2 regions of the Streptomyces marispadix genome follow, and region 2 is predicted to be linked to the other one. Evidence: riboswitches for the same ligand, from Rfam matches in the RefSeq annotation. Region 2 holds a riboswitch; the other holds the start of a gene.
What was found. Region 2 has a riboswitch for S-adenosylmethionine ahead of thrC (threonine synthase). Riboswitches for the same ligand answer to the same signal wherever they lie in the genome.

Region 1: linked by a shared signal. The riboswitch ahead of MMA15_RS05215 (aminotransferase class V-fold PLP-dependent enzyme) and the one ahead of thrC (threonine synthase) in region 2 are both predicted to bind S-adenosylmethionine.

The regions. Positions count from the first base shown of each region.
Region 1 covers NZ_JAKWJU010000002.1:1,195,433-1,206,954, forward strand. The annotation lists gene MMA15_RS05185 (C40 family peptidase) at 1-249, opposite strand, end outside; gene MMA15_RS05190 (C40 family peptidase) at 650-1,681, opposite strand; gene MMA15_RS05195 (NYN domain-containing protein) at 2,329-3,618, opposite strand; gene MMA15_RS05200 (hypothetical protein) at 3,791-4,030, opposite strand; gene MMA15_RS05205 (rhomboid family intramembrane serine protease) at 4,410-5,090, shown strand; gene MMA15_RS05210 (Lrp/AsnC family transcriptional regulator) at 5,087-5,368, shown strand; gene MMA15_RS05215 (aminotransferase class V-fold PLP-dependent enzyme) at 5,425-6,942, opposite strand; SAM riboswitch class IV at 7,009-7,128, opposite strand; gene trpD (anthranilate phosphoribosyltransferase) at 7,310-8,374, opposite strand; gene qcrB (cytochrome bc1 complex cytochrome b subunit) at 8,830-10,464, opposite strand; gene qcrA (cytochrome bc1 complex Rieske iron-sulfur subunit) at 10,461-11,522, opposite strand, start outside.
Region 2 covers NZ_JAKWJU010000002.1:2,782,958-2,794,479, forward strand. The annotation lists gene groL (chaperonin GroEL) at 1-1,415, opposite strand, end outside; gene MMA15_RS11505 (cold-shock protein) at 1,837-2,040, opposite strand; gene MMA15_RS11510 (MoaD/ThiS family protein) at 2,534-2,809, opposite strand; gene thrC (threonine synthase) at 2,806-4,101, opposite strand; SAM riboswitch class I at 4,121-4,271, opposite strand; gene MMA15_RS11520 (glucosyl-3-phosphoglycerate synthase) at 4,417-5,514, shown strand; gene MMA15_RS11525 (alpha,alpha-trehalose-phosphate synthase (UDP-forming)) at 5,571-7,142, shown strand; gene otsB (trehalose-phosphatase) at 7,197-8,042, opposite strand; gene MMA15_RS11535 (DUF3263 domain-containing protein) at 8,203-8,499, opposite strand; gene MMA15_RS11540 (extracellular solute-binding protein) at 8,552-9,838, opposite strand; gene MMA15_RS11545 (ROK family protein) at 10,189-11,151, shown strand; gene nagA (N-acetylglucosamine-6-phosphate deacetylase) at 11,148-11,522, shown strand, end outside.

The sequences.
Region 1 (11,522 bases), 1.6 Mb from region 2:
GTTGCGCAGGCGGTTGACGCGCTCCTGCTTCCTCGCGGCGTTCTCCTGGGCGTACTCGACCTGGCGGCGCAGTGCGCCGTAGCGCTCGTTCGCGGCGTTGTACTTCTCGGTGGCCGCCTCGGCCTGCTCGTACAGCTCGTCGATGCGCGAGCCGACGGCACGGTCCCCGGCGGCACCGGGGTCGGTGGGCCGCGCCCCCGCGGGCACGGCCGGTGACAGCGCGGCAGCGGCACCCGCCACCGCTGTCAGCACTGCGAGGCGGCCGGGCCAACTTCGGCCACGCTGGACGGGTTTTCGGTGACTGCGGTACGAGACCACTGCGGACGTGCTCCTTCCGTTACGGCGGCGGCGAATCTAGCCGCACCGCTGGAAGGTTCCACGTACCGCACGCGACGCGGTAGCCCGGAGAAATGCGCGGACCCCGCCGATCGACGCAGGTCAACGGCGGGGTCAGGGGTCATCGGGGCGAGTTCGCTTTCACCCTTACGAACTACGTTGCCCAATGGGCGAGATGACACTCGTGTTGCCAAAGTCCCCGAAGTCACAGGGGCGGCCGGAGTCACGGAAGTCACGCGATGCGCCCCGGGGCGCCGTGGAGCCGACGGGCTCCACGGCGCACAAAGCGGTGAACCGGGTAGCGCGGGCTGGATCAGCCGATGCGCACGCCGAACTGGAACGGCATGTTGTTGATCGACTCGTAGCGCACACCGGCGCCCGGCTTGGGGGCGTGCAGTATCTGCCCGTTGCCGGCGTAGAAGCCGACGTGGTGCTGGTCGCCGTAGAAGATGACCAGGTCGCCGGGGGCGAGCTGGCTGCGGCCCACCTGGGTGCCGGCGCCCGCCTGGGCCTGGGAGGTGCGGGGAAGGGAGACGCCCGCCTGCTGGTACGCCCACGAGGTGAGGCCGGAGCAGTCGAAGGAGCTGGGGCCCGTCGCGCCCCACACATACGGCGAACCGATCTTGCTCTTGGCCGCGGAGAGCGCCGCGGCGGCCCGCTGCGAGGCGGAGGCGTCGCTGCCGAGGTCCACGCGGGACGCGGAGGCGCGGTCGGCCCTCGCCTGCTGGGCGGCGAGCCTCGCACGGTCGTCCGCGGTGAGGGTGTTGAGAAGCGAACGCGCCTTGGAGAGCTTCTTCTGGATGTCCCGCTTCTTCTCGCCGAGTTCCTTGCGAGTGTCGTCCAGGTCCTTGAGCTTGTCCGCGGCCTCCTGACGCTGCTGCGCCAGATTGCGCTGCTTCGTCTGGATCTTCTTCAGCGCCTCGGCCTGCTTGCTGCTCATCTGGTCGAGCGTGGAGGCCTTGTCGAGGTAGCTGTCCGGGTCGGAGGAGAGGAAGAGCTGTACGGACGGGTCGACGCCGCCGGTGCGGTACTGCGCGGTGGCCATCGAACCGAGGCCGTTGCGCATGTCGTTGAGGTCGTCCTGCCCGCGAGCGACGCTGTCCTGGAGGTTCGCGACCTCCTTCTCCAGCTTCCGCTGCTTCTCCTTGGCGCCGTTGTACTTCTCCGTGGCGCCTTCGGCGTCCTCGTAGAGCTTGTCGACCTTCTCCTTGACCTCCTTCTCGGAGGCCTTCGGCTCGGCTTGTGCCGCCTGCGTGGTGAGCGCGACTGCTGCGGCGGCGGTGGCCGTCAGCACGGTCACGCGACGAGTACGGCTGGGCTGCTTGGGTCGACGGTGGGACGCCACTTGGGCGAGCTCCTTCTTCCTCAGCCGCCTGCCGGACTGACACTCCGGCTCCACTTCGCCTTGGGCTCGACTCCGTGGAACGAGGCGGTCCTCCGCTGCCGCCCCGGATGGACGGCCAACCTTGCGGAGGGTTCGGGGCCAGACATTAGCCACGGGTAATCGTCGGATCAAATCACTCTCCGAAAAAACCTGTCACGCAAGACGATTCTTTACTCAGCTCGCACTCGGAGCGATGACAGGGTCACTCAGGGTGTGAATTCCGGGGCATCGCGGGGGCGTTGGGAAGCGGCCTCCCGCCCTCGTGAACACGACCGCAGCCAGCCGCGCACACCCTTTTACACCGCACTCTTCCATGTCATCGGCGCAGCTCAGAGCCGTATCGCGGCCAACTGGCCCGCGCCCGGGGTCGGTTGCACCGCCGTCTCACCACTGCTCACGGGAGCGGAAAGAGCACCGAAGGGGAAGCCTGCCCTCCGTGCGCCCGGTGTAACCAGCCTCACGTCTCGCGTCATGCCGCAGCTCATCAACTCGCAGTGATCATCGGCCCGTTACACCACGCTGCCCGCACCGCACAACCCGGCAAGCGGAACCCGGCTGCCGAAGAGAACACCCGGACGGGACCCGGACCGGACGGCTCCCCGCCGCCCTTACGTCCGTCCAAGTCGGCGCAGCAGCAAGGCAGATGAGACGGGGCGCGCCCCGGCCGCCGCGCAGCCGTCCGCCACCTCACGGTCGGAGGAGACGACCACCACCGCACGCCCCGGCGGCTCCGCCCGTACGAGCTGGCGGATCAGCTCGTCCGCGGTCTGGCCCGGCTTGCTGAACAGCACCCGCACTCCGCGCGGCGGCGCCAGCAGCACGGGCGCCGCGAGTTCGGCACCGTCGAAGACACAGGTGACCTCGGCGCCTGACTGGGCCGCCAGACCGGCGAGTCCGCCCAGCAGCCGCAGCCGCTGCTTGTCCAGCGGCATCGTCGGATAGCCGGTCTTGGTCACGTTGTAGCCGTCGACGACCAGATGTGAACGGGGCAGCGCCAGGAGCTGGTCGAGCAGTTCCGGATCGGTCTCCGACAGGGCACGCGCCGCGATGTCACGTGGAGTCATGCGCCCCGGTTCGACGGCGTCGACGGTGTCGGCCGGACGGCTCGTCGTGGGCGGCAGCGCCAGCTCCCGCCGCAGGCCCTGCGCGGCGTCCAGCACGCTGTCCAGCAGCAGCCGCACCCGCATGTCCTGCACGCTGCGGCTCTCACGTGCGGCGCGGCGGCCCGCCTCCAGCGCGGACTCCGCCTCCGCCAGCCTCGTGCGCAGCCTGCGGCTCTCGCTCTCGGCGGCCGACTTCTCCGCCGCCGCCGACGAGCGCAGCTCCTCCAACTCGGCCCGCAGCCTGCGTGCTTCGGCCTCGCCGCGCTTCACATCGCTCTGTGCGCTGCGCAGCTTCCGCTGGGTGATCTCCAATTCCCTGCGCAAGGACTCCAGTTCGCCACGGCTGCGTTCGGTCTCCGTACGTGCCGCGGTGCGTGCCTCGGCCAGTTCGCCGCGCAGCCGGGCCAGTTCGCGCTGGGCCTCCTCGCCCGCCTGCTCGGCCTGTGCCCGATGGGCCTCCTCACCGGCCGCCGCCACGAGCTTCGCCCAGTCCGCGGGACGCAGTACGTACGCGACCGCGGCCACGTCGACCGGATCGGCGGCCGGCGGCGGCGTACCCGACGTCAACGCCTCGGTCAGCTCCGGGAACCGCTCACGCAACTGCTGGGCGATCCGCTCACGGAAGGCAGGCTCGCCCTCCAGCGCGGCGGCCATGGCGTTGGCGCCGAACTTGATGCGCCGCTGCGGGGTGAAGCGTGCGTACTGGCGGAGCGGGGCGGGGAGTTCGGCGACGGTCAGACCGCCGAGGGCGTCCCCCGTGAGGGACACCACCCGTCGCCGTACCTTCTCCGGCAGGGGCCTGTCGAACGGCTCGGACTCCTCGGGGCGCGGCGGACCGGCCTGACCGGCCCGGCCGTCCTCACCGGTCTGCCCCGGGCCGGGCCCGGCCTCGCCCTCGCCCGGCGCCGGCGACTCGTCACCCGAGCCGCCGGCTGTCCCATCCACCACCGTTCACACCTGCCGTTCCTCAGACCTGAGCGCCCGGCCGGTCCACCAGCTCGACCTGGTCGGCGGTGTCGCACCACCGGCAGCGCACGGATTCGATGCTCTCACTGAGCACCTCCTGCTCCTCGATCCGCGCCTCACCGGCCAGGTCGAGGTGTACGAACTCGACGACCTTGCTGGAGCGGGTCACGTCGAAGCGCGTCAGATTGCCGCAGAGCGTGCAGCGCCACCGGGTGCCGTCCGTGGGCTTGGGGACCGTCATGGACACGACCTCATTCCTTCGAGCGTTCACGGGCTTCGGCGCGGTGCGGCCACGTGTGCGTGCGGTAACCGGACGAAAGCGCAGCATCGCCTGCCGTAACCCTAAGACCTGCCGCACACCGCGCGTCCCGAGGAGCCTGCCCAGTGACCGAGCCGTCATGAACCGCGCGACGAACCAGGCCGTGAGCCGTGCCGTCAGCCGTGCCTTGAGCCATGCCGTGAAGAGCGCCGTCGGCCGCTCCGTGAACCCAGTCCGGGGCCGGACCGGTGACCGGGGCGGCGGCCGGGCAGGGAACGGGGGCGAGGACCGGTCCGGCGGCCGGGGCGAGGGCCGCGACGCCTGCCCGGCAGGCGACCGTGCCGTGCCGAGGTTTCCCGTCGTGACCTGTGTGCTCATGCTCCTGTGCACCGTGATCTTCCTCATCGGCCCGGCCTCGGGCTTCATTCCGGGCTACGGAACCGGCTCCGCCCTGCACCGGGCGCAGGCCGCGTACTTCGACCGCTGGGGCGTCGTACCGCGCATGATGTGGAGCGGTGCCGCCCGGCCGTTCCTCACGCCGCTCACCGCGCTCTTCCTGCACGCGGGCTGGCTCCATCTGCTGGGCAACATGCTCTTCCTCCACGTCTTCGGCGGCCCGGTGGAGGCGCGAATGGGCCGTCTGCGCTTCGCCGTCTGCTATCTGTGCGCCGGCTACACCGCCATGCTCTGCTACGCCGTGGCCCACCACCAGTCGGCCGAGACGCTCGTGGGCGCGTCCGGCGCGGTCTCGGCGGTGCTGGGCGCCTTCCTCTATCTCCATCCGACGGCACGGGTCACCAGCCTCTTCCCGTTCTTGTACTTCCTGCCGCTGCGGTTCCCCGCCTGGCTGGTCCTGGTCTTCTGGCTGGGGCTCCAGTGGTTCGCGGCACGCGGCGACGGCGACGGCCCGGGTGTCGCGTACCTCGCCCACGTCGTCGGCTTCACCATCGGCTTCCTCTACGCCTGGGCGCGTTTCCGGCGATTCCGTACGGCTACAGTGGGCACGCCCGCTCCGGCGACACAGGGAGAGTCGACACCGTGATCACCTCGATCGTGCTCATCAAGACCAGCACCGAACGCATCCCCGAGATCGCCGAGCAGATCGCCGCGCTGGAAGGCGTCAGCGAGGTCTACTCGGTCACCGGTGCGCACGATCTGATCGCGATGGTGCGGGTGGCCCAGCACGACGATCTCGCCGAGGTCATCCCAGGGCGGATCAGCAAGGTGCCCGGCGTCCTGTCCACCGAGACGCACATCGCGTTCCGTACGTACTCGCAGCACGATCTGGAGTCGGCCTTCGCCATCGGCCTGGACGCCTGACGGCAGCGGCAACAGCAACGGACCGGCGTCTCCTGGGGCTGGGGCTGCGGACGCCCCTACGCCTCTGCCGCTTCTGCTGCCGCCTCTGCCGCCTCCGGTACGCAACGGCCGTTCTCCGTACGGTAGTTCCACCGCGCGCCGTCCCTGACCAGTTCGCGCACAGCCCGCAGGAAACGCTCCACGTGCTCGTCAGGGGTGCCCGCGCCGAGGCTGACGCGTACGGCGTTCAGCGACTGCCCCTCGGGGGCGCCGCACTCGCCGGTGCTCCCGCCGTCGGCGCCCAGCAGCACGCCCACCAGGGGGTGAGCGCAGAAGAGGCCGTCGCGCACGCCGATGCCGTACTCGGCGGAGAGCGCCGCGGCGAGATGCGAGCTGTTCCAGCCCTCCACGGTGAACGAGACGACACCGACCCGGCGTTCGGCTTCCAAGGCCCCGGAATCCGCGTCGCCCGTGCCGGTACGGGAAGCGCCCGTACCGAAGAGCGAGAGCACCTTCACTCCCGGCACCGCACGCAGCCCGTCAAGCAGCCTGCGGGTCAACTCGCCCTCCCGCTCGGCCAGTCGGGAGAATCCGGCGCCGCTCAGCGCCCGGCAGGCGGAGGCGATGGCGTAGGCACCGATCACATTGGGCGATCCGGCCTCGTGGCGCGCGTGCCCGCCCTGCCACTCCACCCCGACACCGCCGTCCGCAGTCCGCGCGACCTTGCGGCTGGCGCCGCCGCCCGCGAGATACGGCTGCGCGGCCCGCAGCCAGTCCGGGCTTCCCGCCAGCACACCGGCGCCGAACGGCGCGTACAGCTTGTGCCCGGAGAACGCGACCCAGTCGACGTCCAGTTCGCCGATGTGCACCGGCCGGTGCGGGGCGAGCTGCGCCGCGTCCAGCACGATCCGCGCTCCGTACCTGTGCGCGGCGGCGGCCAGTCTCCGTACGGGCCAGATCTCCCCCGTCACGTTCGAAGCCCCCGTCACGCACACAAGCTTCGGGCCCTCGGGTGCCGCGCTCAGCGCCCGCTCCAGCGTCTCGACCGCCTCACGGTGCGAGCGCGGCGCGTCCAGGAAGACGGTCTCCGCCCCGGCCGACGTCCACGGAAGCAGCGCGGCATGGTGCTCGGTCTCGAACACGAAGACCCTGGTGCCCTCGGGCAGCGCCGACGCCAGCAGGTTCAGCGAGTCGGTGGTGGAGCGGGTGAAGACGACCTCGTCCGACTCACGACAGCCCAGGAAGCGCGCCACCGTCTCCCTGCTCTGCTCGAAGAGCGCGGTGGAGTACTGGGAGAGGTGACCGGCTCCCCGGTGCACGCTGCCGTAGTAAGGGGCGTAGGCGGCGACGTCCTCCCAGACGCTGCGCAGCACTGGCGCGCTGGCGGCGTAGTCCAGTGCGGCGTAAGGGAGTTGACCCCCCGTCACCAGGGGTGTGGGGACGTCCAGACCCAGGACCGGCAGCGGCTGCGGGACCCGTACGGAAGCGGAATCCGCCGCCGGTGCGGATGCCGAGGAACCGGGCTCGGGCGAGGACGCCGGACGGGATACGGATGCGGACTCAGGTGCGGACGCGGACGCGACGAGCAGGCTCATGCGATGACTCCCTCGAAGACCAGGGATCCCCGGTCGTGCCACCCCGCCGCAGGCGAGGGGAGGAGGGATCCGTGCTTGCCGCGCGACCCTGCTGTCGTGCGGCCCGGTCATCACCCGGGGCACCCCACCACGGAAGGAGGGTTGCCGGACAGCGGGCCGGGGCCTTGATCGCTGTCACTCGTGACCTGGCGGGAAGTATGGCACACCGTGCCCTACACGGTGCCCCGCCGTCCGTATCGCGGACAGATACGGCGACGGGGCAGCGCAGACGGGTAGTTGGCGGGTCCTGCGGCGCCCCGGCATGGCAGTCGGAAGAGGGGCCGGATGCCGGGGACGGCCGTTTGCTGGCAAGGACCGGCGAACGGCGTCAGATGTGGCTGGCCGTCACCCAGCGGTCGAGCGCCGCCCGTGCGGCACCGCTGTCGACGGACTCGGCGGCCCGCTCCATGGCCGCACGGATCTGCTCGGCCAGCGGGGCGTCGCCTGGTTCGAGCGCGACAAGAGCGGCCGCCGAGTTGAGCAGTACGGCGTCGCGCACCGGCCCGTGCTCGCCGTCCAGCAGGCGGCGGGCGACATCGGCGTTGTAGGCGGCGTCGGCACCGCGCAGCGCCTCGACGGGCACGATGTCCAGCCCGACGTCGCGCGGGTCGAACGACTCCTCGCGCACCTGTCCGCCTCGTACGACCCACACCGTCGAGGTGGCGGTGGTCGTCAGCTCGTCCAGCCCGTCGTCCCCTCGGAAGACGAGGGCCGAGGAGCCGCGCTCCGCCAGCACGCCCGCCATGATGGGCGCCATCCGCGCGTTGGCGACACCCGTGGCCTGGGCCTTCACCCGGGCGGGGTTCGTCAGCGGGCCGAGGAAGTTGAACGAGGTGGGGATGCCCAACTCGCCCCGTGCGTTGGCCACATGGCGCAACGACGGGTGGAACTTCACCGCGAAACAGAACGTGATCCCGGCCTCGTCGGCCACCTCGGCGACCCGCTTCGGGCTCAACTCCAGGTTGACGCCCAGCTTCTCCAGTACGTCCGTGGCGCCGCTCGCGCTGGACGCGGCGCGGTTGCCGTGCTTGACGACCTTCGCTCCGCATCCGGCGACGACGATGGCGGACATCGTGGAGATGTTGACCGTGCGCGCCCGGTCGCCGCCCGTGCCGACGATGTCGACGGTGGGGCCGGGCACTTCGATCACATTGGCGTGCTCGTACATCGCCCGTACGAGTCCGGCGATCTCCCCGACCGTCTCGCCCTTGGCGCGGAGCGCCACCGCGAAGCCCGCGATCTGGGCGTCGGTGGCCTGCCCGCTCATGATGTGGTCCATGGCCCACGCGGTCGCGTCGGAGTCCAGGTCCTCCCCGGCCAGCAGCGACGTCAGCACGTCCGGCCAGGTGTGGGGACCCCCGGATGGAGAGCCGGCAGACGGAACGGCACTCATGATCCCTCCTGAGGTCCTCGTAACGGATGGAAGCCCGAACCCGCGCCTCCGGCCCGGCCGATGCGCTGGACGCGCCGGGCAGGCATGCGAAACAGGGCGTGGGGGGCGACCGGACATGCGGCCCGGTCAGCCCCCACCCTAGCGGCACACGCGCCCGGCCAGGCGATCCGTTTACCTCGTGGGACGGGCCGTAGTAAGGACGAGCCGCAGCAGGGGCGCGCCTCGGCCAGGACCCGCGGATCATACGGACCGAAGCACGCGGGGGCGGACGGCCCGCCCTCGCGTTCCGGGCGCACGGCGGCCCGACGCAAGCCCCTCAGCGCGAACACACGCGAGGGGCCGGGCCCTCCCCTTCGGGAAAGCCCGGCCCCTCGTCCGCAGTCACGCGGAGCGTCGCCGTGCGGCCGCGTCGCCGTGCGGCCGGCCGGTCCGCCGACCGCTCGGCGGCTCGCGGCTCAGTGGTGCCCGTGGCCGCTCGTCAGCTCCCTGTACTCCTCGGCGGTCGGCTTCGGGATCTGCGCCTGCTCGCCGTAGTAGCCCCTGGAGAGCCTGGCCCGCAGCTTCTGGCTCCGGCCGACCTTGCGCTGGACGCCGTTCTCGTCGACCTCCGGGCCCGCCTCGTACGGCTTGTGCTGCTCGTGCGCGGTGAGGGTGTGGAGCTGCTCCTGGGAGAGCTGCTCGTGCACCTCGATGAACTCACCGTGCGGAAGCCGCTTGATGATGCCCGACTCCCGTCCGTGGAGCACCTTCTCCTTGTCGCGGCGCTGGAGGCCGAGACATGCGCGCCGGGTGACGAAGAAGACCACCACCGGTACGACGAAAAAGGCGATGCGCACGAACCACGTGATCGAGTTGATCGACAGGTCGAAGTGCGTGGCCACGAGGTCGTTGCCACCGCCGATCAGCATCACCGTGTACCAGGCGATCCAGGCCGCACCGAAGGCCGTACGGGTCGGTGCGTTGCGCGGCCGGTCGGCGAGGTGGTGCTCACGCTTGTCGCCGGTCACCCACGACTCGATGAACGGATAGACCGCGATCGCCGCCAGCACCAGCGGGAAGACCATCAGCGGGATGAACACGCCCATCACAAGCGTGTGGCCCCAGAGATGGATCTCCCAGCCGGGCATGATCCGGATCAGTCCCTCGGAGAAGCCCATGTACCAGTCGGGCTGCGCGTTGGTGGACACCTGGTCCGGCCGGTACGGGCCCAGCGCCCAGATCGGGTTGACCGTGAAGGTCGCCGCGATCACGGAGATGACGCCGAAGACGAGGAAGAAGAAGCCTCCGGCCTTGGCCATGTAGACCGGCAGCAGCGGCATTCCGACGACGTTCTTGTTCGTACGGCCGGGACCCGCGAACTGCGTGTGCTTGTGGTAGAAGACCAGGATCAGATGCGCCACCAGCAGGCCCAGCATGATGCCCGGCAGCAGCAGCACATGGATCGAGAAGAACCGCGCCACGAAGTCGTGCCCGGGGAACTCTCCGCCGAACAGGAACATCGACATGTACGTGCCGATGATCGGCATGGAGAGGATCGCACCCTCCATGAACCGCACGCCGGTGCCCGACAGCAGGTCGTCCGGGAGCGAGTAGCCGGTGAAGCCGGTGAACATGCCCAGCACGAACAGCAGGAAGCCGAACAGCCAGTTGATCTCGCGCGGCTTGCGGAAGGCACCGGTGAAGAAGACGCGCATCATGTGCACGAACATCGCGCCGAGGAAGATCAGCGCCGCCCAGTGGTGGATCTGCCGCACGAGCAGACCGCCGCGGACGTCGAAGCTGATGTCGAGCGTGGAGGCGAACGCCTCCGACATCCGCACGCCCTGCATCGGCACGTAACTGCCGTGGTATTCCACCTCGTTCATCGACGGGTGGAAGAACAGCGTCAGATACACGCCGGTCAGGATGATGATGATGAAGCTGTAGAGCGCGACCTCACCCAGCATGAAGGACCAGTGGTCCGGGAAGATCTTGCGCATGTTGGCCTTGGCCAGGCTGTAGACGCCCAGGCGGCCGTCGGCCCAGTCCGCGACCCGCTCGCCGGCGGGCGCCTTGCGCTTCGGGGCGGTGGTCTCCGTTGCTGTACTCATGCTCGACGCTCCCAGTAGGCCGGGCCCACGGGTTCTTCGAAGTCGCCCTGCGCTTCGAGGAATCCGTCGTTGTTGACGCTGATCTTGAGCTGCGGCAGGGGGTGGCCGGCCGGGCCGAAGATCACTCGTGCACCGTCCGACAGGTCGAAGGTCGACTGGTGGCACGGGCAGAGCACGTGGTGCGTCTGCTGCTCGTAGAGGCTGACAGGACAGCCGACGTGGGTGCAGATCTTGGAGTAGGCGACGATCCCCTCGTGGGACCAGTCGAGCTCCCGCTTGTCCTTGATGTCACCGGGTTCGAGGCGTACGAGCATCAGCGCCGCCTTGGCGATCTGCTGCTGGAAGTCCTCGTCCTCCTCCTCCAGGCCCTCCGGCATGGCGAAGGTCAGCGAGCCGACGCTGATGTCCTCGGGGCGCAGCGGCTCCTGGGTGTTCTCGTTGACCAGCAGCTTGCCCTTGGTCCACAGCGTGTGCTCCAGCTTGTCCTCGGGCAGCGGCCCGAGGTCGCGCAGGAGGACGACACCGGAGAGCGGCACCAGCGTCAGCGCCCCGAACATCGTCTTGCGGATCAGCGAACGGCGCCCGAGACCCGACTCCTTGGCGCCCTGCGCGAAGTCCTCCATGACCTTCGCGCGGGTCTCCGGCTCGGCGGAGACGGCGTGGCGCTCGTCGACCAGTTCGTGGTCGGACATCAGGGTGCGCGCCCAGTGGACCGCGCCTGCGCCGATGCAGAAGAGCGCGACGCCCAGCGTCATGCCCAGCGCGAAGTTCAGAGCACCGATGCGTCCCGCCGGCCAGACGTAGATGATCTTGTCGACGGGCACGAGCACGAAGCTCGCGATGAAGCCCACCGTGGCCAGCATCGACGCGGTGAAGAGCATCGCCACGACGCGCTCGGAGCGCTTGGCGGCCCGCTCGTCGATGTCCTGGATCCGCGGCTCGTGGGGCGGCAGTCCCGGATCGGCGAACGGATCGTCCGCTACGGATACGGCGCCGTGACCGTTTTCCTGCTCGATCGGCAGGTTCTTCTCTGACACGTTCTCGTGTGATCCAGTCTC
Region 2 (11,522 bases):
CCCGGCTTGAGGTTGCGCACCTTCTCCGTCACGACGCCGCCCTCGAGACCGGCGTTGACCGCGATCTGCTTGAGCGGTGCCTCCAGGGCGAGCTTGACGGCCTGCGCGCCGGTCGCCTCGTCGCCTTCCAGCTCCAGCTTCTCGAAGACGCTGGACGCCTGGAGCAGAGCGACGCCGCCACCGGCGACGATGCCCTCCTCGACGGCTGCCTTGGCGTTGCGCACCGCGTCCTCGATGCGGTGCTTGCGCTCCTTCAGCTCCACCTCGGTGGCGGCACCGGCCTTGATGACGGCGACGCCGCCGGCCAGCTTCGCCAGACGCTCCTGGAGCTTCTCGCGGTCGTAGTCCGAGTCGGAGTTGTCGATCTCGGCACGGATCTGCGCGACGCGGCCGGCGACCTGGTCGCTCTCGCCCGCACCGTCGACGATCGTCGTCTCGTCCTTGGTGATGACGACCTTGCGTGCGCGGCCCAGCAGCTCCAGACCGGCGTTCTCCAGCTTGAGGCCGACCTCCTCGGAGATGACCGTGCCGCCGGTGAGGATCGCGATGTCGCCGAGCATCGCCTTGCGGCGGTCGCCGAAGCCCGGAGCCTTGACGGCCACGGACTTGAAGGTGCCGCGGATCTTGTTGACGACGAGCGTGGAGAGAGCCTCGCCCTCGACGTCCTCCGCGATGATCAGCAGCGGCTTGCCCGACTGCATGACCTTCTCCAGCAGCGGAAGGAGGTCCTTCACGTTGCTGACCTTGGAGTTGACGATGAGGATGTACGGGTCCTCCAGCTCCGCCTCCATCCGCTCCATGTCGGTGGCGAAGTACGCGGAGATGTAGCCCTTGTCGAAGCGCATGCCCTCGGTGAGCTCGAGCTCGAGACCGAAGGTCTGCGACTCCTCGACGGTGATGACGCCTTCCTTGCCGACCTTGTCCATCGCCTCGGCGATCAGCTCGCCGATCTGCGGGTCGCCGGCGGAGATGGAGGCCGTGGAGGCGATCTGCTCCTTGGTCTCCACGTCCTTGGCCTGCTCCAGCAGGGCGGCGGAGACGGCCTCGGTGGCCCGCTCGATGCCGCGCTTGAGGGCCATCGGGTTGGCGCCGGCGGCTACGTTGCGCAGGCCCTCCCGTACGAGCGCCTGGGCGAGGACGGTCGCGGTCGTCGTGCCGTCACCGGCGACGTCGTCCGTCTTCTTGGCGACCTCCTTGACCAGTTCGGCGCCGATCTTCTCGTACTCGCCTTCGAGTTCGATCTCCTTGGCGATGGAGACGCCGTCGTTGGTGATCGTGGGGGCGCCCCACTTCTTCTCCAGCACGACGTTACGGCCCTTGGGGCCGAGCGTGACCTTGACGGCGTCAGCGAGCTGGTTCATCCCGCGCTCGAGGCCGCGCCGCGCCTCCTCGTCGAACGCGATGATCTTGGCCATGTGAAGTGGTCCCTCCCGGACTGGGGATCCCCCTGCACAACCAGGGGACGGGGTACAACCGGACCGCGCTGGCGCCCGCGACGGACGGCCCGAGCCGCGTGGTTCCTTGCTCCACCCGGCGAACGAGCCTCACCGACCCGGTCCTTGACTGTCACTCTCACTCGTAGAGTGCTAACGCAATGATTAGCACTCGACCCCTGCGAGTGCAAGCGCACCCAGGACATCACACGGGGCCGGGACGTACGCAAGCGCGCGGCACGCGCCGTGCGCGCCGGGCGGCACGAAACCGACGGGCGGCCTCCGGCCGGCGCGCGGGCCGACCCCTCCGGACAGCACCGAGGGGCCGCACTCCCTCATGGAGTGCGGCCCCTCGTACGGCTGTTGTTACGGCTGTTGCAGCTCTGCGCAGTGTTGCGGGTGCTCAGGCAGTCACACGGACCATGTCCGCCTGCGGCCCCTTCTGACCCTGCGAGATCTCGAACTCGACCCGCTGTCCTTCGTCCAGGGTGCGGTAGCCGTCCATCTGAATCGCGCTGTAGTGGACGAATACGTCTGCACCACCGTCGACCGCGATGAAGCCGTATCCCTTCTCCGCGTTGAACCACTTGACGGTGCCCTGAGCCATCCCTAACTCCCCTATTACTGGCCCTTGCACGAGCCCGCACTTCACGAACCCGGGTCAGACCTCACCTCCGGCGCCGCACCGCAGACATGCGGGGGCGAACCGCCGGAACGCGTCGACCGCGGCTGAATGTATCTGCACGGACGCCCTCTGCAACAGGTCACGAGGACGAGAATTCTGAGCGCCGACCGATGCCTCAAAAACCCGCAATCCCCGATCAAGCGGGGCAATCATGGCCGGGCATAGCGTGCCAACACGACAATTCACGCCTCGATTTCAGGCACAACTTGTCGCGTTCTCATATGCTCCCGGCACGTGCCGGGTGAGTCACTGGGGTGGGATTCTGCGTAACCCTATCGCGTCCCCACACGCGGAACCGCCCCCTCCGCTTCGTTCACGTGTTCCCAGAGGAGGCGGTTCGACGGTAAGCGATCGGCGCCGGGCGCAAGGGGCCTTCACCGACCTCTCACGAGACCTCAGCAGGGCCGAGACCTCATCAACCCCCGGCCACCGCGGGGATGATGGAGACACCGGCACCGTCCGGCGTCGGGGTCTCCAGGCCCTGCTCGAAGCGGACGTCGTCGTCGTTCACGTAGACGTTGACGAAGCGGCGCAGCTTGCCCGCGTCGTCCAGCACGCGGGCGCCGATGCCCGTGTGGTTGCGCTCCAGGTCGGCCAGCACCTCGGAGAGGGTCGCGCCCTCGGCGCTCACCTCCGCCTGCCCGCCGGTGTAGGTACGCAGGATCGTCGGGATACGGACGTTCACGCTCATGATGCGAGACCAGCCTCTCGGAAGGAGTCCAGGTTGGGACGGATGACGGCGGTCGGACCGGTGGTGGGTGCCACCGCGTCCAGGGTCTTGAGGCCGTCGCCCGTGTTGAGGACGACGGTCGTGAGGGCCGGGTCGAGCCTGCCCTCCTCGATCAGCTTCTTCGTGACGCCCACGGTGACGCCTCCCGCGGTCTCGGCGAAGATGCCCTCGGTCCGCGCGAGCAGCTTGATCGCGTCGACGATCCGCGGGTCGTCGACATCCTCCACCGCGCCGCCCGTACGGCGTGCGATGTCCAGAACGTACGGGCCGTCGGCGGGGTTTCCGATGGCGAGCGACTTGGCGATGGTGTCGGGGCGCACAGGCCGTACGACGTCGTGCCCGTCCTTGAAGGCGCGGGAGACCGGGGAGCATCCCTCCGCCTGTGCGCCGAAGATCCGGTAGGGCCTGTCCTCGACCAGGCCGAGGGCGATCAGCTCCTTCAGGCCCTTGTCGATCTTCGTGAGCTGCGAGCCGGAGGCGATGGGGACGACGAGCTGGTCCGGGAGGCGCCAGCCGAGCTGTTCGCAGATCTCGTACGCGAGGGTCTTTGAGCCCTCCGCGTAGTACGGGCGGAGGTTGACGTTGACGAAGCCCCAGCCCTCGCCGGCGGGGTCGCCGATCAGCTCGGAGCAGAAACGGTTCACGTCGTCGTAGTTGCCCTCGATGCCGACGAGTTCGCCGCCGTAGACGGCCGCCATGACGACCTTGCCCTGCTCCAGGTCGTGCGGGATGAAGACGCACGAGCGCAGGCCCGCGCGGGCGGCGGCGGCGCCGACCGCGCCCGCGAGGTTGCCCGTCGAGGAGCAGGAGAGGGTGGTGAAGCCGAAGGCGCGTGCGGCCTCGACGGCGATGGCGACGACGCGGTCCTTGAAGGAGTGCGTCGGGTTGCCGGAGTCGTCCTTGATGTGCAGGGAGCCGGTGACGCCGAGTTCACGGGCGAGCCGGTCCGCCCTTACGAGCTTGGTGAAGCCGGGGTTGGTGTTGGGCTTCGCCGCCACGTCCTCGGGGACGGGCAGCAGCGGTGCGTACCGCCAGATGTTGTCGGGACCCGCCTCGATGCGCTTGCGCAGCCCCTCCGTGTCGCCGCCGGGGAAGTCGTACGCGATCTCCAGCGGCCCGAAACACGCCTCGCAGGCGAAGACCGGGCCGAGTGGGGTGCGCTCGCCGCACTCGCGGCAGGAGAGCGCGGCGGCGGGGCCGAGCGAGACCCCCACGGTGTCGGCGGGAGTGCCGGCGGCAGCTTGAACAGCCATGATTCGGCGAGGCCCTTTCTCCTCATCTTCCCCGTGACGTATCTCGCCACGAGCCGGAATTGGCACCTTCCCGAGCCGGGAGCCTCGCGATGTCATGTCGCTGGTACGAGACCGGCTGGAGGGTTGCCGGGGCTTCAACGGGCCGTTCCCTCTGCCCCTCTGGATGAGCGGTGTGAAGTTGTCACGCGGCGGCGCCGAGGCACCGGGCCGGACCCGGCATGCGCTCGCCGTCGGCGTTGTTCAAGACTGTAACCGACAGGCCTGTACGGCGAGACAGGCGTCCGAACCGCGAGATGGATCACAGGGAGTGGCCGCGTGCTGGAGGAAGTCGAGCGGTGGCTGGAGCGGCGATCGTACTCGTGCGGCGACCGTCCGCTGCCGCGGCTGCTGGCGGCCAAGCGGGCCACGGGCTCCCGTGTCAGCGTCGTGCTGCCCGCGCTGAACGAGGAGCGGACCGTCGGCCGGATCGTGTCGGTGATCCGGCATGAGCTGATGGCGCGGGATGCGACGAACCTCACGCCGACGAACCTCACGCCGACGAACCTCACGCCGACGGACCGCAAGCCGACGGACCGCGAACTGACCTGCCCCGAACTGACGGGCCGCGCGCCGGCGGACGCCGGGGCGCACGCGCTCGTCGACGAGCTGGTGGTGCTGGACTCCGGCTCGACGGACCGTACGGCCGCGGTCGCCGCCGCGGCAGGCGCCAGAGTCGTACACCGCGACGAGGTGCTGCCGAGGCTCCCGGCGCTGCCCGGCAAGGGCGAGGTGCTGTGGCGTTCGCTGCTGGCGACGAGCGGCGACGTCGTCTGCTTCGTCGACGCCGATCTGGAGGACTTCACCGCCGACTTCGTCTCCGGTGTCGTAGGGCCGCTGCTCACCGATCCCCGGCTGTGCCTGGTGAAGGCGATGTACGACCGGCCGCTGGGCGGCGACCCGGCAGGCGGCGGCCGGGTCACGGAGCTGGTGGCGCGCCCGCTGCTCAATCTGCACTGGCCTCGCCTCGCGGGGTTCGTGCAGCCGCTCGGCGGGGAGTACGCGGCCCGTCGCGAACTGCTGGAGCAATTGCCCTTTCCCGTGGGCTACGGGGTCGAACTGGCGCTGCTCGTCGACTCGTTGCACACCGCGGGGCTCGACGCGCTCGCGCAGGTCGACGTCGGCGTGCGGCGCCACCGCCACCAGGACGGGCAGGCCCTCGGGCGGATGGCGGCCGCGATCCACCACACGGCACAACTGCGGCTTGCGCGCGGCAGCCGCATGGTCCGCCCGACGCTGACTCAGTTCGAACGGAGCACGGAGGGCGCGGGCGGCTTCGGCTCCGGCGGGTTCGCGGCACGCAGCCACGAGGTCGACACCGTCGAGCGGCCACCGATGCGGGAGATCGCGGAGTACGCGGACCGCCGCGCGGCATAGGCCCGCCCGGGCGCACGTCACGTTTGTACGGATCGCGGCACGGCTAGGCTCGGGCCATGGTCGCCGAACGCGCATCCCAGCAGGCCCCGCAAGCCCTGGCAGACGTACTGGTGGCGTCTAACAGGGGCCCCGTCTCCTACTCCTTGGCCGGGGGTACCACCCAGGCCGGAGGCTCTGGGGGAGGATCGCTCTCCGCGAAGCGCGGCGGCGGCGGACTCGTCTCGGGGCTCTCGGCCATCGCAACGCAGGGGGCGTCGCCACCGGGTGCGGGGGAAGCCGCGGAAGGTTCCGGCGGAGGCGCCGTCTGGGTCTGCGCGGCTCTCGGCGACGGCGACCGCGAGGCGGTGCGCCGCTCCGGCGGCAAGCTCGACCCGGCGGACACCGGCGGCCACTCCGTACGGATGCTGGACATCCCCGCCGGCACCTTCGCCGACGCCTACAACGGCGTCGCCAACTCCGTGCTGTGGTTCGTCCACCACATGCTCTACCAGACGCCTCTGGAGCCCTCCTTCGGCGCGGAGTTCGAGCGCCAGTGGGCCTCCTACGAGGAGTACAACGCGGCCTTCGCCGACGCCCTCGCCGAGGAGGCCGCCGACGGCGCCACGGTGCTCGTGCAGGACTACCACCTGACGCTGGTGCCGGGACTGCTCCGCGAACGCCGTCCCGACCTGCGCATCGGGCACTTCTCCCACACTCCCTGGGCACCGCCGGACTACTACCGGATGCTGCCCGACGCCGTCGCCGGGCAGGTGCTGCGCGGGGTGCTGGGCGCCGACCGCGCCGCGTTCCTCACCCGGCGCTGGGCGCGCGGATTCGCGGACTGCTGCGCGCAGTTGCTGGGCGCCTCCGTCACGGAGGACGAGTCGACCGGCGAACTCCAGGTCGCCTGCGACGGCCGTACGACCCGCCTCGGCGTGCACGGGCTGGGCGCGGACCCGGAGTTCCTGCGGGAGCGGGCCGGGCGCGAGGACGTCGACGAGCGGATCGCCATGCTGCGCGAGGAGATCGGCGTCGACGAAGGCGGCAGGCCGCGCCGGGCGGTCGTGCGGGTCGACCGCACCGAGCTGTCGAAGAACATCGTGCGGGGACTGCACGCCTACGAGCGGCTGCTCGCCGACCGCCCCGAGTGGCACGGCCGCGTCGTGCACCTCGCCCTCGCCTACCCCTCGCGGCAGGACCTCGCGGTCTACCGCGACTACATGAGCGAGGTCTCAAGAGTCGCCGACGCGATCAACTCGGCTTACGGGACGGAGAGCTGGACGCCGGTCGTGCTGTTCCTGAAGGACGACTTCGCACGCTCACTCGCCGCCTACCGGCTGGCGGACGTGGCACTCGTCAACCCCATCCGCGACGGCATGAACCTCGTCGCGAAGGAGGTCCCTGTCGTCTCGGACGACGGGTGCGCACTGGTCCTCTCCCGCGAGGCGGGCGCATACGAGGAGCTGGGCGAGGACGCCTTCACGGTCAATCCGTACGACATCGCCGACACGGCGAGGGCGCTGCACGAAGCCCTGACGATGGACCACGGGCGACGGGCCGAGCGCACGAAGCGGCTGGCCGCGGCGGCGACGGCGACGCCACCGACGCGCTGGTTCCTCGACCAGCTCGCGGCGCTGCGGGAGGGTTGACGCCCGCCGGGCCGCCGGGCGCCGCACACTGACGCCGCGCGCTCGACCAGCCCGTCACGCAAGCGAGTCGGCGAGCTGACCCAGCAGTCCCACGAGGCCCGCGGGACCGTCGACGACGATGTCCGCGCGCTCGGCGATCTCCGGCACGGACTCGCCCGTGTCGCCTCCGCCGCTGCACACCAGCACTCCGGGCATGCCCTCGCCGCGCAGCTTCTCCACGGCGGCGAACGCGGCGAGGTCCCCGAGGTCGTCGCCGCCGTAGAGCACCGCCTCCGCGCCGACTTCACGCAGGTGCGCGGTGAGGGCGGCGCCCTTGTCGATGCCGGGTGCGCGCAACTCCAGGACCATGCGGCCCGGTTCGACCACGAGGCCGTGACGTTCGGCGAGGGCGTGCAGCGGGGCGCGCAGCGCCTCGAAGGCGGCCTCGGGGTCTTCCGTACGCCGGGTGTGTACGGCCACGGCGCGGCCCTTGTCCTCGATCCACGTGCCGGGCATGGCGTTCGACTCGTCCAGCAGGCGCGGGAGTTCGTCGCGTACGGCCGCTACGCCGGGAGGCGGCGGTGCCGCACTGAGCGTGCCCGTGGCGGCGTCCCAGCGCTCCGCGCCGTAGGCACCGAGCACGGTGAGGTGTTCCAGGCCCTCGGCGCCCGCAAGCCCCCCGTAACGGACGGCGGCTTCGGCGGGCCGACCGGTGACCACTGCCACCCCGCGAAGTCGTGGTGCGAGGCGGGAGAGGACGGGCACGGCTCCGGGGTGTGCGCGTGCGTCGGCCGGGTCGGCGACGATCGGGGCGAGGGTGCCGTCGAAGTCGAGGGCCACGACGGCGAGTCGGGGCCGGGAGACGATCGCGGCGAGCCCTTCGCGGCCTTCGTCGGTACGGGGCGTCGGTAGCGAGGCCATGGCGCGACCTTACCCGCCCGGGGAGGGCGCTTCGCGTGGCTCCGTGCGCTCCTCGACGGCCGAGTCCTCCACGGCCGAGTCGCCGTCGGTAGACGAGGACCGCGCCGTCGTCGGTGCGGGCGGCGCTGCGGCTCGGGGACCGGGGCTGCGGGCCCCCGGGTCAGCGGCGGGCCCGCTGGGCGTCGCGGCGGCGGCGCAGCCGGTTGACGGTCACCGGGTCGTGCTCGATGGCGCGCGGATCGTCCAGGAGGGCGTTGAGCAGTTGGTAGTAGCGGGTGGGCGACATGTCCAACTGCTCGCGTATGGCGCGTTCTTTCATGCCGGGGCCCGGCCAGCCGCGCCGTTCCACGGCGAGTACGGACAGGTCGCGCTCGGAGAGCCCGGACGGCGACCGGTCCTGGTCCTCGGGAGCTTCGCTCTCCGGGGGCTGCTGCTCGCCCCCCTGCCCTTCGCTCATGCCTCCAACCTAACGCCGTGCTCTCCCCCGGCACATCGTCCGGGCCTGCCGCTCAGCTCTCCCGTACGGCGTAGTCCTCCGCCTCCGCACGCCGCTGGAGGGCGCTGAGCACCTTCACCGGATCGGCGTCCGCGGCGACGGCCTTGCCGATGCCGCGCTTGATGTCGCCGCTCACCTTCGCCCACGAGACCTTGCCCACCGGGTAGAACTCGGCGCTCAGCAGCTCCTGTTGGAAGCGGCGCAGCGGCTTGTGCCCCGCGCGCTCGCGCATACGGTCGTTCGCGGAGGTCGTCACGGGGAGCAGGTCGTAGCGGTCGGCGAAGTCGTAGTGGTTCTCCTCGCTGAAGACGAAGTCCAGGAAGCGGCCCACGTCTTGGCGTCTGCCGTTCTCCTTGAACGCCATCACCCAGTCCGCGACGCCGAGCGTCGCGCCCGAGGGCCCTTCCGCGCCGGGCGGCACCGCCGTGCCGTACTTCACGCCCCGGCGCCTGGTCTCCCTCAGCAGCGTCGGATGGCCGTTGAGCATGCCGACCTCGCCGCGGGTGAAGGCGGCGAAGAGTTCACGGCGGTCGGTGCCGCCCGGGTCGGGGTTGGTGAGCTTCGGCCCTACGAGGCTGTCACGCAGCCAGTTGAAGGTCTTGATGTTCGCGGCGGCGTCGATCGTGTAGTTGCCGACCTTGTCGGTGAAGGCACCGCCGCCGCTGAGCATCCACATCATCGCCTCGGCGGGCGCCTCCTCGGCGCCGAGCGGCAGCCCGTACGGGATCTTCACGCCCGCCGCCTTCAACTTGGCGGCGGCTCGGGCGAGTTGGTTCCAGGTCCTGGGCGGCGAGTCCGGGTCGAGGCCGGCCTTCACAAAGAGGGTCCTGTTGTAGAAGAGCAGACGGGTGCTGGCGACGAACGGCATCCCGTACTGCACCCGGCGCACCTCGCCGGCCTCCGCGAGCGCGGGCAGGAAGTCGGCCTGCACGGGTATCGAGAGCACCTCGCCTGCGCTGTAGAGCCTGCGCTGCGCGGCGAAGTCGGCGTAGGCGCCTATCTGCGCGATGTCCGGCGGGCGGCCCGCCGCGACCATCGCGGCGACCCTCTTGTCGACGTCCTTCCAGCCGTGCACCTCGACTTCGACGGCGATGCCGGGATGCCGGTGGCGGAAACGGCGTACGAGGGCGTCCCAGTAGCCCTGCGAGCCGTCGCCCTGGCCTGGTTCGCCGTAGTCGGCCGCGACGACCTTGAGGGCACTGCTCTGCGTGCCCGCGTCGGAACCGCAGCCGGCGGTGAGGGCAGCACCGGCCGCCGCCCCTGTCGCCGCCGCCAGACCGAGGAACCTGCGACGTTCCACAGCAACTACCCCTCAACTGTGCACGGCGCATGGGCGTGCCGTGCTCCCTCCCACCCCCCGCATCCGGCACCCGGCCGGACGTGTACAGGACAGGAGTGTCCACGGACACCCGCCGAAGGTCTACACCAGAAGCCATATCACTTTCGCAACAACCCCTCCCGTTTCATCCGGTACATGTGCCGAAGAGTGCGGACGCGGCAGATCTCCCCGACAGATACGGGCACTTCGGGCTTCCCGCGCCGCCGCGGCGCCCGCTCGCAGCCCGCCCGGCACAAGCCCGGCCTCGGGAAACTCGAAGAGATGGCCGAAGTGGACTAGACCTGTTGGGGGTCTCGCGGGAGACTGAGCACGTGAGCACGAGTTCCCGGAAACCGGAGTACGTCGTCGCCCTCGACGTGGGCGGCACCGGCATGAAGGCCGCGCTCGTCGGCGCCGACGGCGACGGCGATCTGCTCTACGAGGCGCGCCGCGAGACCCGCCGGGAGAGAGGGCCGGACGCCGTCGTCGCCCAAATCGCCGACTTCGCCGAGGAGTTGAGCACCCACGGGGCCGAACGGTTCGGCCGCGGGCCGCTCGCCGCCGGCATCGCCGTACCTGGCGTACTCGATCAGTCCTCCGGCACCGCCGTCTACTCCGCCAACCTCGGCTGGCGCGACGTACCGCTGCGTGCGCTGCTGGCCGAGCGCCTCGGCGGTGTACCCGTGGCGCTCGGGCACGACGTACGTACGGGCGGGCTCGCCGAGGGGCGCGTCGGCGCGGGCAGAGGGGTTGACCGGTTCTTCTTCGTCGCGCTGGGCACCGGGATCGCGGGAGCCATCGGGATCGACGGCACGGTCGAGCCGGGGGCGCACGGCGGCGCGGGCGAGATCGGCCACATCGTGGTGCGGCCCGACGGGCCACGGTGCGGATGCGGGCAGCACGGCTGTCTTGAGGCACTCGCGTCGGCGTCCGCGGTGGGACGCGCGTGGGCCGCCGCGAGCGGCGACGCCTCGGCCACGGCCGCCGATGCCGCGAGGGCCGTCGAATCCGGGGACGAGAGGGCGATCGCCGTGTGGCGCGACGCGGTCGACGCGCTCGCCGCGGGCCTCGTCACGGCCGTCACGCTTCTCGACCCGCGCACGGTGATCGTCGGCGGCGGCCTCGCCGAGGCCGGAGACATCCTCTTCGAACCGCTGCGGGAGGCGGTGCGCGCACGCGTCACCTTTCAGCAGCTCCCCACGATCGTCCCGGCGGCGCTGGGGGACGCCGCGGGCTGCCTGGGCGCGGGACTTCTCGCCCGGGACCTACTCTCCGCGGAGGTTGCGAGCCGATGATCCCGACGAGCCCGACTGCCCCGACCGCGTCGACCGGCCCGGAGCGCGGGCGCACCGTGCTGACCGGTGCCCGCGTCGTGCTGCCGGACGGCGTGGCGCAGAACGCCGTACTGACCGTCGAGGGAAAGCTGATCGCCGGGACCGTACGAGAGGGAAGCGACGGCAGCGACGGGCGCGACGGGAGCGGGGAGCCCGACGCGAGCGGTGAACGTACCGGCTCCCGCGAACACGCGCGGACCCAAGTGCCCACGTCCGCAGGCGCGGAGAGCGTCCTCGACCTGAGCGGCCACTGGATCGTCCCGGGGTTCGTGGACATGCATGTGCACGGCGGCGGCGGTGCCTCCTTCTCCGCGGGCACGGCCGAGGAGGCG